Regions from separate parts of the Limnohabitans sp. TEGF005 genome, predicted to be linked through region 1. Evidence: predicted binding sites of a transcription regulator. Region 1 holds the regulator's gene; each other region holds the start of a gene.
The links. Region 1 encodes FNR, which switches genes on or off when oxygen is low (the NO sensors DNR and NnrR bind a similar motif). Its sites were predicted from a motif close to TTGATNNNNATCAA; they were not measured.
Positions count from the first base shown of each region.

Region 2: the regulator FNR is predicted to act here: its motif matches at 2,321-2,334, upstream of ACZ5RG_RS11440 (OmpW/AlkL family protein).
Region 3: the regulator FNR is predicted to act here: its motif matches at 2,379-2,392, upstream of ACZ5RG_RS13025 (TraR/DksA family transcriptional regulator).
Region 4: the regulator FNR is predicted to act here: its motif matches at 2,355-2,368, upstream of ACZ5RG_RS10285 (cation-translocating P-type ATPase).

Region 1 is NZ_AP029226.1:1,390,313-1,394,472, reverse strand. Features, by position in the region: gene ccoG (cytochrome c oxidase accessory protein CcoG) at 1-954, shown strand, start outside; gene ACZ5RG_RS06675 (nitrogen fixation protein FixH) at 976-1,251, shown strand; gene ACZ5RG_RS06670 (hypothetical protein) at 1,272-1,568, shown strand; gene fnr (fumarate/nitrate reduction transcriptional regulator Fnr) at 1,611-2,333, opposite strand; gene hemN (oxygen-independent coproporphyrinogen III oxidase) at 2,545-3,927, shown strand; gene ACZ5RG_RS06655 (sulfite exporter TauE/SafE family protein) at 4,010-4,160, shown strand, end outside.
Region 2 is NZ_AP029226.1:2,359,736-2,363,895, forward strand. Features, by position in the region: gene paaD (1,2-phenylacetyl-CoA epoxidase subunit PaaD) at 1-445, shown strand, start outside; gene paaE (1,2-phenylacetyl-CoA epoxidase subunit PaaE) at 470-1,573, shown strand; gene ACZ5RG_RS11440 (OmpW/AlkL family protein) at 1,647-2,246, opposite strand; gene metF (methylenetetrahydrofolate reductase [NAD(P)H]) at 2,418-3,248, opposite strand; gene ACZ5RG_RS11450 (TlyA family RNA methyltransferase) at 3,267-4,115, opposite strand.
Region 3 is NZ_AP029226.1:2,631,445-2,635,604, forward strand. Features, by position in the region: gene ACZ5RG_RS13015 (sigma-54-dependent Fis family transcriptional regulator) at 1-1,570, shown strand, start outside; gene ACZ5RG_RS13020 (glutathione S-transferase) at 1,645-2,295, shown strand; gene ACZ5RG_RS13025 (TraR/DksA family transcriptional regulator) at 2,427-2,798, shown strand; gene ACZ5RG_RS13030 (hypothetical protein) at 2,819-3,193, shown strand; gene ACZ5RG_RS13035 (VOC family protein) at 3,279-3,692, shown strand; gene ACZ5RG_RS13040 (MarC family protein) at 3,698-4,160, shown strand, end outside.
Region 4 is NZ_AP029226.1:2,123,268-2,127,427, forward strand. Features, by position in the region: gene ACZ5RG_RS10265 (ComF family protein) at 1-493, shown strand, start outside; gene trmL (tRNA (uridine(34)/cytosine(34)/5-carboxymethylaminomethyluridine(34)-2'-O)-methyltransferase TrmL) at 537-1,034, shown strand; gene ACZ5RG_RS10275 (MaoC family dehydratase) at 1,025-1,480, opposite strand; gene ACZ5RG_RS10280 (hypothetical protein) at 1,666-2,277, opposite strand; gene ACZ5RG_RS10285 (cation-translocating P-type ATPase) at 2,402-4,160, shown strand, end outside.

The DNA of each region.
Region 1 (4,160 bases):
ATCGTCTGGTTGGCGATTGCCATGTGGACAGGTTTCACGTTTGTCGGTTACTTCACGCCCATCAAAGATTTAGGCATGGAATTTTTCCTGGGCAACATGAGCTCGTGGGAAGTTTTTTGGGTGTTTTTCTATGCCTTTGCCACCTACGGCAATGCCGGTTTCATGCGCGAGCAGGTGTGTAAATACATGTGTCCCTATGCGCGCTTTCAGAGCGCCATGTTCGACAAAGACACCCTGATCGTGACTTACGATGCCGAGCGCGGTGAGCCACGGGGTGCACGCTCGAAAAAGGCCGATCCAGCTTCTCTGGGCCTCGGCGCATGTGTCGACTGCAGTTTGTGCGTTCAGGTGTGTCCGACTGGCATCGACATTCGCAAGGGTTTGCAATACGAATGCATTGGCTGCGGCGCCTGTGCAGACGTGTGTGACACGGTGATGGACAAAGTGGGCTATCCACGCGGATTGGTCAAATACTCGACCGAAAACGCCATGCAGAACCACTGGACGGCAGAGCAAACTTGGCGTCATGTGTTCCGTCCTCGTGTTTTGATCTACATCGGCATTTTGGTGCTGGTGGTGGCGGCTTTGTTCACCAGTCTGGGCTTGCGCAAACCATTCAAAGTAGATGTGGTCCGCGACCGCGCTTCGTTGGCCCGAATTGTGGCCGGAGGAAAAATTGAAAACGTCTATCGACTGCAGATCATGAATGCGGCCGAAACGCCCTTGAACTTCCGCCTGACGGCGCAAGGCTTGCCCGATTTGTCACTGGTTACCGACAGTGATGTGCGTGTGGCACCGACCGAATCTCTTTGGGTCTCGGTCCGTTTGCAGTTGCCTTATGACGCAGCACCTTCTGGTTCGCACCCGATTGTGTTCACGATACAGTCGGTGAAAGAGGGCGGGCAGGTGCTGGCCGAATTGCAGGAAAAATCCGTTTTCCTGGTGCCTCGTTGATATTTTCACAAAGGTTTGAGCATGTCCAATCCCCGTGTTTCCAATTTGCCCAAGCAGCCTTGGTGGTCTTATGGCCACGTCTGGCTTGTGATTGCCGGTCCTTTGGTGGTGGTGGTCGCTTCATTCATCACCTTTTATCTGGCTGCGAATGGCCAAGACCCCGTGTTGAGCCAGTCCAGCGTTGATGTCAACGCCAATGCGGCGGATGCACGAACCACACTCGCACCCGCAATGCAAGCCAGAAACCATGCGGCCACGGGCACATTGCCCTCGACCGATTCAAAAAACAAACCCTGAACGGGTTGCAGGAGACCGACATGTGGGCAAAACGAATGATGTGGATTGCATGGCCAGCATTCCTGGTGGCGGGTCTCCTCGAGGTGCTGGTGTTCGCACTGGTCGACCCGCAGGATTTGCAATGGTTTGGGCACTCGTTGTCCTTGTCTCGTCAAGGCGTTTACACCTTGGCTTTTTTCGCCTTCTGGGCCTTGACCATGGTGTCGAGCGGACTGACCACGCTGTTGGCCATGTCTCCCTTTGAGGTCAATCGCTGTCCTGTGCCTGGAGACCAACGGCCGAGCGACTGCTCTCGTCAAGGCGGAAAAGGCTGCTGAAAAGGCTGAATTGCGCCAGGCATTCAAGCCTGGCGCAGGGCTTTATTGGCAATGGTGGTTGCTGTTCACCAAGCGTTGCAAGCCATCCGTGTCCAAGATGCGCACATGCCGTTGCTTGACCTCGACGGTGCCGTCTTCGACAAATTTGGAAAATGTTCGGCTCACTGTCTCAAGTTTGAGCCCCAGGTAACTGCCGATTTCTTCGCGGGTCATGCGCAAGACCAGTTCTGATTGCGAAAACCCCCGTGCGTGCAAGCGTTGCACCAGGTTCAGTAAAAAGGCGGCCAAGCGCTCTTCGGCCCGCATGCTGCCCAAAAGCAGCATCACACCATGCTCACGCACAATCTCTCGGCTCATGATTTTGTGCACATGGCTTTGAAGTGCTGTTACTTCACGTGAGATCTCTTCAATGCGGTCAAAGGGCATGACGCAGACTTCGGCGTCTTCCAGAGCAACGGCGTCGCAGCTGTGTTGGTCGTTCACGATGCCGTCCAGACCGATGATCTCGCCCGCCATCTGAAAGCCCGTGACCTGGTCGCGTCCGTCTTCGGTGGCCAGACAGGTTTTGAAAAAACCGGTTCGAATGGCGTACAGCGAGGTGAACTTTTCACCGTTGGTGAACAAGGTGGCTCCACGTTTGATTTTCCGACGGACAGCCACCAGATCGTCCAGGCGGTTCAAGTCGTGGTCGCTCAGACCCATGGGCATGCACAACTCGCGCAAGTTGCAATTGGAGCAGGCGACGTTGATGAGTTGGGGATTCATGGTTTATCTCATGGTGCGGAAATGGATTTGCCTTGGATCAAGCTGTTAGCTTAAACCTAAAAAACAATCAAATTTGAGGGTCTACCCGGTTCAGGCCAAAAATCACCAATAACCAGTAGTCAGTTGACTTGAGTCAATACTTCGGGTGATGCAAACGGGCAAAGTCGACGCCTTGTTTTGAACACGATCGAACTTAATAAGGGGCAGACACATGTCCGTCATCACGCCTGAATTGCTGACACGTTTTGATGTGCCTGGCCCACGCTACACATCGTACCCAACGGCAGACCGTTTTGTAGAAGCCTTTGCTGAGGCTGACTACGTGCAAGCATTGGCTCAGCGCCAATCTGGCGTGGTCGGCAAGCAAACGCCCTTGTCTTTGTATGTGCACATCCCGTTTTGCGAGTCGCTTTGCTACTACTGTGCTTGCAACAAAATCATCACCAAACACAAAGAGCGGTCTGCTGATTATTTGCGCTACCTGAGCAAAGAGATTGAGTTGCACACCCGGCATTTGGGGCGGGGGCAGTCGGTCAGCCAGTTGCATCTGGGCGGCGGCACACCCACATTTATGAGCGATGACGAATTGCGTCAACTCATGAGTATGCTGCGCCAGCATTTTGAATTCGTGCCGGGCGGGGAGTACTCGGTCGAAGTCGACCCGCGCACCGTCGATGAAGGCCGATTGGCCGTTTTGGCAGAGCTGGGATTCAACCGCCTGAGCTTTGGCGTGCAGGACTTTGACCCTGCTGTTCAAAAAGCGGTTCACCGCATCCAGCCAGCCGATCAAGTCTTTCAGTTGGTCGATGCCGCCCGCCGCCTCGGCTTTGAGTCGATCAATGTCGATCTGATTTATGGTTTGCCGCTGCAAACGCCTGAGTCCTTTGACCGCACCTTGGCACAGATCAACAGCCTGCGCCCGGACCGCATCGCCCTTTACGCCTATGCGCATTTGCCCGAACGCTTCAAGCCCCAACGTCGCATTCATGCCCAAGAACTGCCCTCGGGCGGTGACAAGGTGGCGATGCTGTCGCGTTCGTTGGATGCATTGACCGATGCGGGTTATGTGTACATCGGCATGGACCACTTTGCCTTGCCGCAGGATGCTTTGGCGGTGGCAAAGCGACAAGGTCGTTTGCACCGCAATTTTCAAGGCTACAGCACACAGGCCGACTGCGACCTGATCGCTCTGGGCGTTTCATCGATTGGCCGCGTGGGCGCAAGCTACAGCCAGAACGCCAAGACCATGGAAGAGTATTGCGACCTGCTGGATCAGGGGCACTTTCCGGTGGTGCGTGGCTTGACTTTGACCCGCGATGACCTGATCCGTCGTTCGGTCATCATGGCGTTGATGTGCCAGGGACATTTGGAGTTCGAGGCCATCAATCTGGCTTGGCTCATTGACTTCCAAACTTTGTTTTCCAAAGAACTGGCCCAGCTGGAATCCATGCAAAGCCAAGGCCTGGTGCAGTTGAGTAATACCGGCATTCAGGTCACACCGATGGGTTGGTTTTTTGTACGAGGTGTGGCCATGGTGTTTGACCGTTATCTGCAAGCCGACCGCAACCACACCCGCTTTTCTAAAATCATCTGAGTGATTGCGTTGAACGGGTGTCCGACCACCTTGAGTGCTGCTTCGCAGACAATGCGGTCATCGAGCAACAAGTGGACCTTCTATGCAAAGTTCTTTGGCCATGACGGCCTTGATGATGGGCGTGTTGGGCGGCCCCCATTGCGTGGCGATGTGTGGCGCAGCCTGTGCGGGCCTTGGCCAGGCAGCGGGTGAGCGGCGCAACCAGGCTTTGTGGGCCTTTCAAATCGGCCGCT
Region 2 (4,160 bases), 970 kb from region 1:
CACGCTGCGCGAGCTGGGCATTTTGCGCGATGTGCGCGAAGGCCCAGCGGGTTTGGAAGTGGTCATCACGCCGACCTACAGCGGTTGCCCGGCCATGGGCCAGATCGAGGACGATGTGAAAGCCCTGCTGCAAGCCAATGGGCTGCAAGGCCGTGTGGTCACGCAACTGGCCCCGGCCTGGACCACCGACTGGATGACCGAGGTCGCCAAGGACAAACTGCGCGCTTATGGCATCGCCCCACCACACGCCTGCGCCAGCCAAGCATCAGGCAGCGCCAACGTGGTGCAGTTTGCGGCGCGCGGCGCCAAACCCGAGGTGGTGCACTGCCCGCAATGCGGCTCGGCCAACACCACCGAAACCTCCCACTTCGGCTCCACCGCATGCAAAGCCCTTTACCGGTGCCTGGCTTGCATGGAACCATTCGATTACTTCAAACCTTACTGAGCTGCCTTGCCGCAGTGAAGCACCATGTCCGCAACCCGCTTTCATGACCTCCAAGTTGCACGCGTCGCACCCGAAGCTGCAGGCGCTGTCGCCATCTCACTGGTCGTGCCACAAGACCTGCGCAGCCGCTTTGACTTTCAACCCGGTCAGTTCCTGACCCTGCGTGCCAGCATCGGCGGTGAGGATGTGCGCCGCAGCTACTCCATCAGTTCGGCCCACAGCCAACTGCAAAAACAAGGCGTGCTCGAAGTGGGCATCCGTCCAGTCGAAGGTGGTGTGTTCTCCAACTGGGCTGCGACCCAACTCAAAGCCGGTGACACTTTGCGCGTGATGCCGCCCGATGGCCGGTTTGTGGTGCAAAGGCCCCGCGCCATTCACCGCGTGGGCTTTGCCGCAGGGTCAGGCATCACGCCCATCTTGTCCATCTTATCGAGCACGCTCGAAGACCTTCCCGAATCGAAGTTCACCCTGGTCTACGGCAACCGCCGCATGGACAGCGTGATGTTCAACGAAGCGCTGCAAGACCTGAAAGACCGCTACCCCGACCGCCTGACACTGATCCACATCTTGTCTCGCCAAGCCCAAGAGGTGCCCTTGCTAGAAGGCCGCATCGATGGCGACAAAGTGCGCGCCATCATCGACGCATTCTTGCCCGTGGGCAGCATGGACGAAGTCTTTGTCTGTGGCCCGGAAGCCATGATCGAGGCCACCGAGCAAGCGCTGCTGAACGCAGGCGTCAAGGCCGAACGCATCCGCACCGAGCGCTTCAGCTCCCCCACACTGGATGCGCTGTCGCCAGAGCAGCGCAACCAAGCCGTGCTGGGTCACCAAGCCACACGCGATGCAGGCGAAGTGCAGCTCACGGTGGTGCTGGACGGCAAGCCCTATGACATGCCGATGAACAGGAACGAGAAAATTTTAGACATCGCCTTGTCATTGGGCTTGGACCTGCCCTACTCGTGCAAAGCCGGTGTGTGTTGCACCTGCCGCTGCAAAGTGGTCGAAGGCACGACCGAAATGGAGAAAAACTTCACACTCGAAAAGCCCGAGGTCGAGCAAGGCTTCATCCTGTCCTGCCAGGCCCACCCCACCAGCAAGCGGGTGGTGGTGAGCTTCGACGAACGTTGATGCACGGTCTGTTTTAAAAAGCATCAAAAACGCCCTGCATTGCAGGGCGTTTTGCTTTGAACCAAAGTCCAGGTCAAAAACGATACCCGAGACCCACCCCCACCAAAACGGGGTCGAGCTTCAAGGTGCCCTGATTGGCCGTGCCGAGAAAAACATCAGAGCGGATGTACACCTTCTTGATGTCAAAGTTCAGGGACCAGTTTTTGTCCAACGGAATGTCCATGCCCACTTGCAAAGCACCGCCCCAGCTGTGGTCATCCAATGTCGCGCCGCCATCCAGCAGATTAACGCTGGTGATCTTGGTGTAATTCACGCCCGCGCCGACATAGGGCTTGTAGCCATCCAGCCCTGTGAAATGGTATTGCAAGAGCAAGCTCGGAGGCAAATGCTTGAACGTGCCAATCGGTGCACCGCCCAAGGACACGGTCTGTTTTTGGGGCACCGTCAAGACCAGCTCGGCCGCGATGTTCGGGGTGAAGAAATAGCTGACATCCACTTCCGGGATGGTCTTGTTATTGACCGACAAGCCCAGCCCCGTACCGTCTCTGTTGGCCATGTCCAAATGCACAGCGCGGGCACGCACCAACCAAGGGCCTTCACCCGAAGCTTGAGCCATGGCGGCAGTCGCAGAACAAGCAGCCAGCACGGCTGCAACGATGGTGAGTTTTTTCATGTTGACTTTCCTTATGAACGAAGAGAAGAGCTTTGTGCTCAAGTTCATTGGATGTCCAAACCGCCACCGCTCATTTGAGGTTGATCAAACCTCTCAGCGCGAAGCAGCGCCATCTTCTCTGAGCTTGGTTCATGTCAACCATGTCCGTCAAAGAAGCGTGCTGTGTGCGCTTCACAACCGACGCAAAATAGCCGTCGTGGCTGCACTCTGGTTCATTGTGTAAAAGTGCAAAGCAGGTACGCCGCCGTTGATGAGTTGCTCACACAAGTCGGCCACCACATCCAGACCAAACGCCTTGATCGAGTCGATGTCGTCGCCATAACCTTGCAAACGCAAACGGATCCAACGGGGAATCTCTGCGCCACAAGCGTCTGAAAAGCGCAGCAACTGCGACGAACTGGTGATCGGCATGATGCCGGGCACGACAGGCACATCCACACCCAGTTTGTACGCATCGTCCACAAAGCGGAAATACGCATCGCTGTTGTAAAAATATTGCGTGATGGCCGAATTGGCACCGGCTTTGACCTTGGTGGCAAAGGCCTGCAAATCGGACTCTGGTGACTTGGCTTGCGGGTGGATTTCGGGATAGGCCGCCACTTCGATGTGGAAGTCATCGCCGGTCTCCGCGCGGATGAACGCCACCAGATCGCTGGCGTAATGGAACTCGCCACCTGCGCCATAGCCGCTTGGCAAATCGCCGCGCAGAGCCACCAAGCGCTTGACACCCATGGCCTTGAGCGTGGCCAACTCGGCGCGCACCGAAGCCTTGGTGGCACCAATGCACGAGAAGTGCGAAGCCGCTGCCACGCCTTCAGCCAGGATCGCGCCCACGGTGGCAAAGGTGCCTTCTTGCGTAGAGCCGCCCGCGCCGTAAGTCACTGAACAAAATTCAGGCTTCAGTGCGTACAGCTTCTCGCGCACGCCTCTCAGCTTGTCTGCGCCCTCAGGCGTTTTGGGCGGGAAAAACTCCAAGCTGATGGGCAACTTCAAACCAGACATCACAACACCTTCCAAAATTCAATAGTCGTTGGCCTTGGCATAGGCCTTGGCGGCCAGATCGGCCTCGTGCGCCAGGCGGGCGTCTTCGCGTGCGGGCAGCACCGCAGCCGGGTCAGGCCAGCAGGCCTGTACAAAAAATTCACGGTTGCCGTCACCGCCCTCAATCGGGCTGTTCAACCAAGCCGTCACTTGCATGCCCAGATCGGTCAGGGCAGTGCGCACACGGTTTTCGATGAAGCCATACAAGCTCTCGTCTTTCACAATGCCGCCCTTGCCCACCTGACCGGGCTGCAATTCAAACTGGGGTTTCACCAGCATGAGCAACTGTCCTGTGGGTTTGAGCAAATGCACGACGCCAGGCAATACCAAAGTGAGCGAGATGAACGAGACGTCGCCCACCATCAGGTCAAAACCCTCCAGTGCATCGGGCACGCGCTCGTCTCCGGGCTCCAGCTCGCGGGCGTTCACACCCTCAATGCACACCACACGTTCGTCTTCGCGAATGCGCGGATGCACTTGGGCATGGCCGACATCAATGCCGACCACCTGCGCAGCGCCTTGCTGCAGCAAGCAATCGGTGAAACCGCCTGTACTTTGGCCCACATCCAGACACCGCAAACCTTCAACCTGAGCGCCCGTGACCTTCAAAGCCCCTTCGAGCTTGAGACCACCGCGCGACACGTAGCGCGATTCGGCGTCATCAAGCAACTCCAGGGCAGCGCTTTCAGGCACCTCATCGCGGTTTTTCACAATGGCGCGCCACGTCCCGTCGGGCTGCTGCCACTGGACGCCCCCGGCGATCAGTCGCTGTGCCTGAGAACGAGAAGCGGCCAGGCCGCGCTCGACGAGAAGTTGATCAATACGCATTCGGTGGGGTTCTGACGAGAGGGGTTGAGTTGGGCAAACAAGAAG
Region 3 (4,160 bases), 1.2 Mb from region 1:
CGATCTGGATTTTTTGAACAAGGCCGATCGGGTGGCTCTGCGATGCGGTGCCTCTTGGGCCGAAAACCAACGTGGCACCAACGCCATCGGCACGGCTTTGGCCGAAACACACGAAGTGGAAATCAATGGCGCAGAACACTATCTGGACCGCAATGGCTTTCTGACCTGCGCGGCTGCGCCCATTTTGTCGGCACAAGGCAGGCTCATGGGCATCCTCGACATTTCTGGCGATCACCGCAGCCGCCACCCCCACACCTTGAGTCTCGTGTCAACCGCTGCACGCATGATCGAAAACAGCTTGGTCCTGTCTGCCTGCCGCCAGCAAATCATGGTTCAACTGCACACACGGGCAGAAGGCATAGGCACTGTCGCACAAGGCATGCTGGCTTTTTCGGAGGATGGCTGGCTGGTCGGGGCCAACCGCAAAGCACTGGACTTGCTGGGAATTCAGCACACCGACATGGGTGCGACCAGCTGGCCTCACTTGTTCGACGAAGACTTCGAGCGACTGCTCGGTTTGCAGCACCGCAGCGGTGGTCGCCCAAGTCTGTTGCACACACGACAGGGCATCGCGATCCATGCCCAACTGCACAGCCAAAGTCAGGTGCAACAAAAGATCACCATCAGTGCGGCACCCGCACGCGACGCACTGAACCGCTTGGACAGCGGAGACCCCTTGTGGCGTCAGTCTGCAGACAAGGCCCGCCGGGTCATCGACAAAGACATTCCTTTGCTGGTCTTTGGCGAGTCGGGGGTCGGCAAAGAACTGTTTGCGCAAGCGGTGCACCAATGTTCTGCCCGCAAGGACAAAGCATTCGTCGCCGTGAATTGCGCGGCCCTACCTGAACACCTGATCGAGTCAGAGTTGTTTGGTTATGTGGGTGGCGCGTTCACCGGAGCTTCTCGGCAAGGCGCTCCGGGTCGTCTGCGCGAGGCCCATGGCGGCACCTTGTTTCTGGATGAGATTGGGGACATGCCCATCGCGCTGCAAACGCGCTTGCTGCGGGTGCTGCAAGAGCGGATGGTCACACCACTCGGTTGTGGCACACCCGTTGCGGTCGATTTCAATCTGATTTGCGCTACGCATCAAAATTTGCGTGAAGCTGTTGAAAAGGGCCAGTTCCGCAGCGACCTGTACTACCGCATCAACGGACTGCAGGTGCAGCTGCCTGCCCTGCGTGAACGCAATGACTTTGCAACATTGACGCAACGCATCCTGCAAGATTTGGCACCCGATGCAGGATTGAGCATCACGCCCGACGTGATGACGACCATGGCGTCGTTCAACTGGCCTGGCAACCTGCGCCAACTCAGCCATGTCTTGCGCACTGCCGTCGCCTTGATGGACCCTCATGAATCACAGATCAGCTGGATTCACTTGCCGGACGATTTGATTCGAGACATTCAAAATCAGACCCAGCAACAGACCCCCGATGGGCCAGCACAAAATCTGCACGAACTGTCGATCAAGGCCATCCAGCAAGCACTTGAAAATGCCCGAGGCAATGTTTCAGCAGCAGCACGCCAATTGGGCATCAGCCGTCAGACGCTTTACCGCAAACTTCAATAAGCAAGGTCATCTGCGCGACCGAAGTCTGCTTGCGCTCGCACTACGCTAGCAAACCCCTTCACGGAGATTCATCCATGCTCACACTCTGCGGCTTTGCAGCCAGCAATTACTACAACAAAGTCAAATTCGCCCTGCTCGAAAAAGGTGTGCCCTTCACCGAAGAGCTGGCCTGGGTAGGCCAGACCGATTCGGCATGCAGCCCGCTGGGCAAAGTGCCTTACATCAAAACCCCCCAAGGTTCGCTGTGCGAGTCGGGCGTGATCATGGAGTACATAGAGCACCAATACCCCCAAAACCCCTTGCTGCCCGCAGACCCTTTTGCCGCAGCAAAGGTCCGCGAGCTGGTGACTTTTCTGGAGCTGCACCTCGAGCTGGTGGCCCGCAACTTGTACCCACAGGCATTCTTTGGCGGGCAGATCAGCGACAGCGCCAAGGAAAAGACAGGTGCCCAACTTGAGAAAAACGTGGCGGCATTGGCCCAACTGGCCCAGTTCAACCCCTTCATGCTGGGCAACAAACTGAGCTTGGCCGACTGCGCGGCGGTGGTGCATTTGCCCTTGGTGTCGGCTGCCACCAAACTCGTTTACGGGCGCGACTTTCTGGCCGACCTGCCGGTGCGCGACTACCTCAAACGCATGGGCGAGCGCCCCAGCCTGCAACAGGTCAACGCCGATCGCAAAACCAACACCGAGTTGATGCTTTCCCGAGCCAAAGCCAAAGTTTGAGCGCAAAGGGAGGCAACGCCCTTGCCTCCCAAAGCAGATGTGACCAGTGCCCTGTGGGTCAGCGCACGGCTGCACCCTGTTGGTTGACCTGCATCAATGTCAACGCGATGTGGCTGTTTCATGATGAACACATGAGCACCACACCACCCTCCTCTCCAGATGTCTTTCAGGCCCTGCTGATCCAGGCCCGCACGCAACTGCTGGAACGCATGGCGTACGAGCGCGGCGGCCTTGTGTCGCGCGCAGACATGGCCGCCGACCACTTTGACAACAGCTTCCAGTCGCGCGCCCAGATCCAAACTGAACGGCAAACCGAGTTCGCCATGAACGAACACGAAACGGCCGAGTTGGGCGACATCGAAGCCGCCCTGAAACGCATCCAAGCAGGCACCTACGGCCAGTGCACAGACTGCGGCGTCGTCATTCCGCCCGCCCGGCTGCAGGCCTACCCCACCGCCAAGCGCTGCATCAATTGCCAGTCGTTGGCCGAACAACACCGTTAATTTTTTACACAAAGAGCACCATGAGCACTTTTCACGCCGTTGTCTGGATGGACCACCAAGAAGCACATGTCGTCATGTTTGACCGAGAGCATGTCGAAGCCCAGCGCATCAAATCGCGCAGCCACCACAAACACCAAGGCAAAGCCGGCGACATTGCTGCCTTTTTTACCGACGTGGCCCACGCCCTGAAAGGCACACACGAAGTGCTTTTAACCGGGCCAGGCATCGCCCGCAACGAATTCCGGGACTGGTGCCTGGCGCACCAAAAAACCACCGCCACGGCCATCGTCGACAGCATCGCAACAGATCACCCGTCGGACGCCCAGTTGGTCTCATTGGCGAAGCAATACTTCAAAAAATTTGACGCGATGGCAGCCGACCCGACGCAGGCCTGACCGCTTGGGATTCAGCCTTGCCGAGACTTGAGGCTGCGGGTTCTTCCTGCTGGCCCTGTGGTGACTGGCTGCTATGCTTTCGGGCATGCACAGCTTGTTTCACTTCGCTTTTCACGTCACCGACCTCGACGAGGCCCGCCGTTTTTATGGCGGCACACTCGGTTGCCAGGAAGGTCGCTCCACCGACACCTGGGTGGACTTTGACTTTTTCTCGCACCAAATCTCCCTGCATCTGGGTGAGCCGTTCAAGACCAGCTTGACAGGTCATGTGGGCGATCACTTGGTGCCCATGCCGCACTTTGGCTTGGTCTTGCAAAAGGACGATTGGCAACGCCTGGCCGAACGCCTGCAGGCCGCTGGCATGGCCTTTGTGGTCGCGCCGCACCTGCGTTTTGCAGGTCAGCCGGGCGAGCAATGGACCATGTTCTTCATGGACCCCTTCGGCAACCCGATTGAAGTGAAAGGCTTTGCCAGTCTGAACACGGTTTACGCGAGCTGATGGGCATGGAACACACATTTGCTTCGGCCACCATCTTGCTGCTGCTGATCACCGACCCGCTAGGCAACATCCCGATTTTTGTGAACACCTTGCGGGCCGTGCCGCCCGAACGACGTGCCCGCGTCATCGTGCGCGAAGTGCTGATCGCCTTTGGCCTGCTGCTGGCCTTCATGTTTGTCGGGCAATCGTTCCTGAAGGCGATGAGCCTGTCGGATGTGTCTTTGCAAATTGGCGGTGCGGTGGTGCTGTTTTTGATCGCGTTGCGCATGATCTTTCCACCCCCGCCGCAAGATTCGCCCGTGCCTGCCGCCGAACCACTGATCGTGCCCTTGGCCATTCCGGCCTTGGCGGGCCCTTCGGCCATGGCCACTGTGCTGCTGCTGGTCAGCCAGGCGCCCGAGCGTCGGCTGGAGTGGGTCGCCGCCCTCACGGTGACCATGCTGGTTTGTGCGGTGGTTTTGTTGCTGG
Region 4 (4,160 bases), 730 kb from region 1:
CACGGCCTACGCCTGGCCCTGGGTCGACCTGATTGCCGACTACAAATTTCACCAAAGGCCAGGATGGGTCGGGCCTTTGGCCACCCTGATGCTGAGCGCCCCTTGGGCAGAAGACACCTTGGACGCGGCCGACTGGGTGCTGCCCATCCCGCTGTCAGCACAGCGTCTGGCCGAGCGCGGCTACAACCAGGCATGGCTGCTGGCACGTCAGCTCAGCCCGCACAATGCCGATGCCCATATGCTGCTGCGCACCCGCGACACACCCTCACAGCGCAGCCTGCCCCGGGCCGATCGGTTGGCCAACCTGGTAGGCGCTTTTGCGGTAGAGCCCTTGCGGGCCGCACAACTGCGCGGCAAAAAGGTGGTTCTGGTGGACGACGTGATGACCAGCGGCGCCTCGTTGCACACTGCCGCCCGCGTGTTGCGCCAAGCTGGCGTGGTGCACATCAGCGCCCTGGTACTGGCACGGACCGAAACACACCACGACGCCTGAATCCCCCATAGGTGACCGCAACAGCCAAGGCACAATACGGGCCATGTTCCATATCGTCCTGGTTGAGCCCGAAATCCCGCCGAACACCGGCAACGTCATCCGGCTGGCCGCCAACACCGGCTGTACGCTGCACCTGATTGAGCCCCTGGGCTTTTCAATGGACGACAAACACATGCGCCGCGCGGGTCTGGATTACCACGAGTACGCCGACTTGCGCCGTCATGCCGATTGGGCCTCTTTTTTGAACAGCGAAAAGCCCGATCCCCAACGCATGTTTGCTTTGACCACCCGAGGCAGTCGCGCTGCCCACGGCGTGGCCTTTGCGCCCGGCGACTGGTTGGTGTTTGGCTCTGAAACTCGGGGTCTGGCACCTGAACTGCGCGAGCAGTTTGCGCCAGCCCAACGCATCCGCTTGCCCATGCGCGAAGGCCAGCGCAGCCTGAATCTGTCCAACGCCGTGGCGGTCAGTGTGTTCGAAGCCTGGCGGCAAAACGAGTTTGGCGGGGCCAGCGCTGACCCGAGCGGGGCTGTTCAGCCGTAAAGACGCACCAGCGACTCGGCTGCACACACCGGTTTGTCGCTGCCTTCACGTTCCAAGGTCACATTCCACTGCAATTGCAAGCCATTGCCCTCAATGGGCGTGGCCGAATGCAAATGCAAATGCGCTCGCAAACGGCTGCCCACCGGCACGGGGGCCATGAATCGCACCTTGTTCAGGCCGTAATTGACCCCCATGCGTGCCGAAGTGACGACGATGGTTTTGTCAAAAAATTGCGACAACAAGGACAAGGTCAAAAAGCCGTGCGCGATGGGTGCACCAAAGGGGCCTTGCTTGGCCCTCTCCAGGTCGACATGGATCCATTGGTGATCGCCCGTCGCCTCGGCAAACTGGTTGACTTGCTGTTGGGTGATCTCCACCCATTCGGTCGCGGCCACATCCTGGCCGACGCAGGCGGCCAAATCGGCCAAGGTTGCAAATGTTTTCATGCGCCCACTGTATTCAGCTTGTCAAAACAGGGCTGTCGATGTTGGGACACTGGCCAATGAGATGGTCAAAATTCCCCCTACTCTTGCGCCGATTGTGACCGCATGCCAATGCCACTGAACCTGCTGAGCCTGACAGGTCCGGTCGCCGCCGCTGTCGTTTTTCGGCGCCGACCGGCGGTGCCCCGTCAGCGCACTGAATCGGCTGCGTCCGTGCGCATTTTGAGCAAATCGGCACGCAAGCGGGCCAGCTCGGCACGGTAATTTTCGGCATCACCGTAATCGGCAAAGCCGTGGTAGTGCGCATGGGCCTGCATCGTGCGGCGCGCGTGCTTGATGGGGCACCAGTATTGCTCGGTCAGGCCCACCACCTCGCGGCCATACGCCATCAAGCCGTTGCCGTAAGAACAGTACGCACAATTGATTTTTTCAAGCCAGTTCAAATAGGCCAAGTGAGTGCGATCGAACACAAAATAGTCGGCCCGTTTGACTCGGGGAATGCCGCACAACGGGAAACAAACCCACTGGTACAGCGTGACAAAAGCATCGAGCAACAGCATCGGAAAAAGCACCGGGTAAATGAAGGGCACACACAGCACATGCCGCCACTCAGCTGTCAGCACATAGCCCCACAAACCGGCTTTGAACCGCTTTTGCTGGGCCAGCACTTCTTTTTCAAAGCGCACTTTGTGCACCTCAAAATCAGCCTGCCACTGCTGACGTCGGCTTTTGGCCTCTTGCTCTATGGCCGCTTCCAGTTGCTGAATGCGGTCCAGAAATTCCTGAATTTTGGGGTTCATGAGGGCTCCTTGCACGGGCATGGGCAGACACACCCGGTTCACACAACGGTTCAAAGCGGGCCACATCCTTGGCCTGCTTGACTTTCGTCAAAGCCTACAGGCGTCGTGCCTCGCACACTGAACCATGGCAGCGGATCACCATAACACCACACAGGGCCTGACAACAGCCCAGGCGGCCACACGACTGGCACAAGACGGCACCAATGAAATCGAGCAAGCCACCCAACGCTCCGTGTGGCGTCGCCTGGCCGACATGTTGCGCCAACCCATGTTTGCCTTGCTGGTCACGGCAGCAGTGCTGTACATGCTGCTGGGGGACCTGACCGAGGGCATGACCCTCTCCGTGTTTGTGCTGGCGGTGCTGGTGCTCAGTTTTTATCAAGAAGGGCAATCCGAAGCGGCCATCGAGGCCCTGCGGCAACTCACACAACCGCAGGCAAGGGTGCTGCGAGACGGGCAGACGCAGCTGATTCCTGCCACCAACGTCGTTGTGGGCGACTGGCTGTTGCTGTCAGAGGGCGACAGGGTGGCCGCCGATGGCAGGCTGCTGACGGCCAACAACCTGCAGATTGACGAATCCCTGCTGACGGGTGAATCCATGGCCGTTGACAAGGTGCTGCCCGAGCTGCCAGCCACAGGTCGTCCGGCTGACCAGACCCCACCACCCGCCTCGTGCGTTCATGGCGGCACTTTTGTGGTTCGCGGCAGTGGGCGGGCACAAGTCACCGCCACTGGTATGCACAGCCAGATTGGCCAAATCGGCCAAGCGCTGGCCCAAGTGCAGCAGGCCGACACCCCCTTGCAGCGACAAACCGCACGGCTGGTCAAAGTGCTGGCCAGCCTGGTGGGGGTGCTCTGTGTTGTGATGGTGCTGACCCTGGGTTGGCGCACCGGGCAATGGCTGCCCGCTTTGCTGGCGGGCATCGCTTTGGCCATGGCCATCCTGCCGGAAGAATATTCGGTGGTACTCACGCTGTTTCCGGCCATGGGTGCACGCCGACTGACACGCGAAGGCGTGCTCACCCGCCACATCAATGCCATCGAAACCCTGGGGGCGACCAGTGTGTTGTGCACAGACAAAACCGGCACTCTGACGCAAAACCGCATGACCGTGACCGCGCTCGCGGTGCCCCGTCGGCCAGACGCGGACCCTGGCGATATCGTGCACTGGACCGATCCTTCGGGCACGGCCTGTCCAACACCCATCGCCGAGGCCCCTTTGTCTGCGGCGTTTCACCCCTTGATCGAACACGCTATTTTGGCCAGCGCCCCCACGCCCTTTGACCCGATGGAAACCGCATTCCATGCCATGGGCCAACGCCAACTCAAGGACACCAACCGGGCGTTCGGCGAGGGCCAACTGGTGCAAAGCTACGCCCTCAGCCCCAACCTCAAAGCCATGTCGCATGTCTGGCAATTTGAGCAAGCAGAGGACCGCGTTGTTTCGGCCAAAGGCGCACCCGAGGCCATCATGGACCTGTGCCACCTGAGTGATGGCGAGCGCCAACGTTGGCTGGCCTGCGTCGCGCAGATGGCCGCGCAGGGCTTGCGTGTGCTGGCGGTGGCGCACAGTCGCTTTGAAGGCGATGACTACCCAGATACACCGCACGCTTTTGACTTTGAATGGCTGGGCCTGATCGGCTTGACCGACCCCTTGCGCCCCGAAATTCCGCAAGCCGTGGCCGACTGCCAATCGGCGGGCATCCAGGTCATCGTGATCACGGGCGACTTCCCGGTCACCGCCCGCGAAATCGCACGGCAAGCCGGGCTGCCCGAAGGCACCACGCTGAGCGGCGAAGAACTCGACCGCCTGAGCGATGCGGCCTTGCGTGAGCGCTTGAGCCACGTCACAGTGTGCGCACGCATCTCGCCGCACCAAAAGC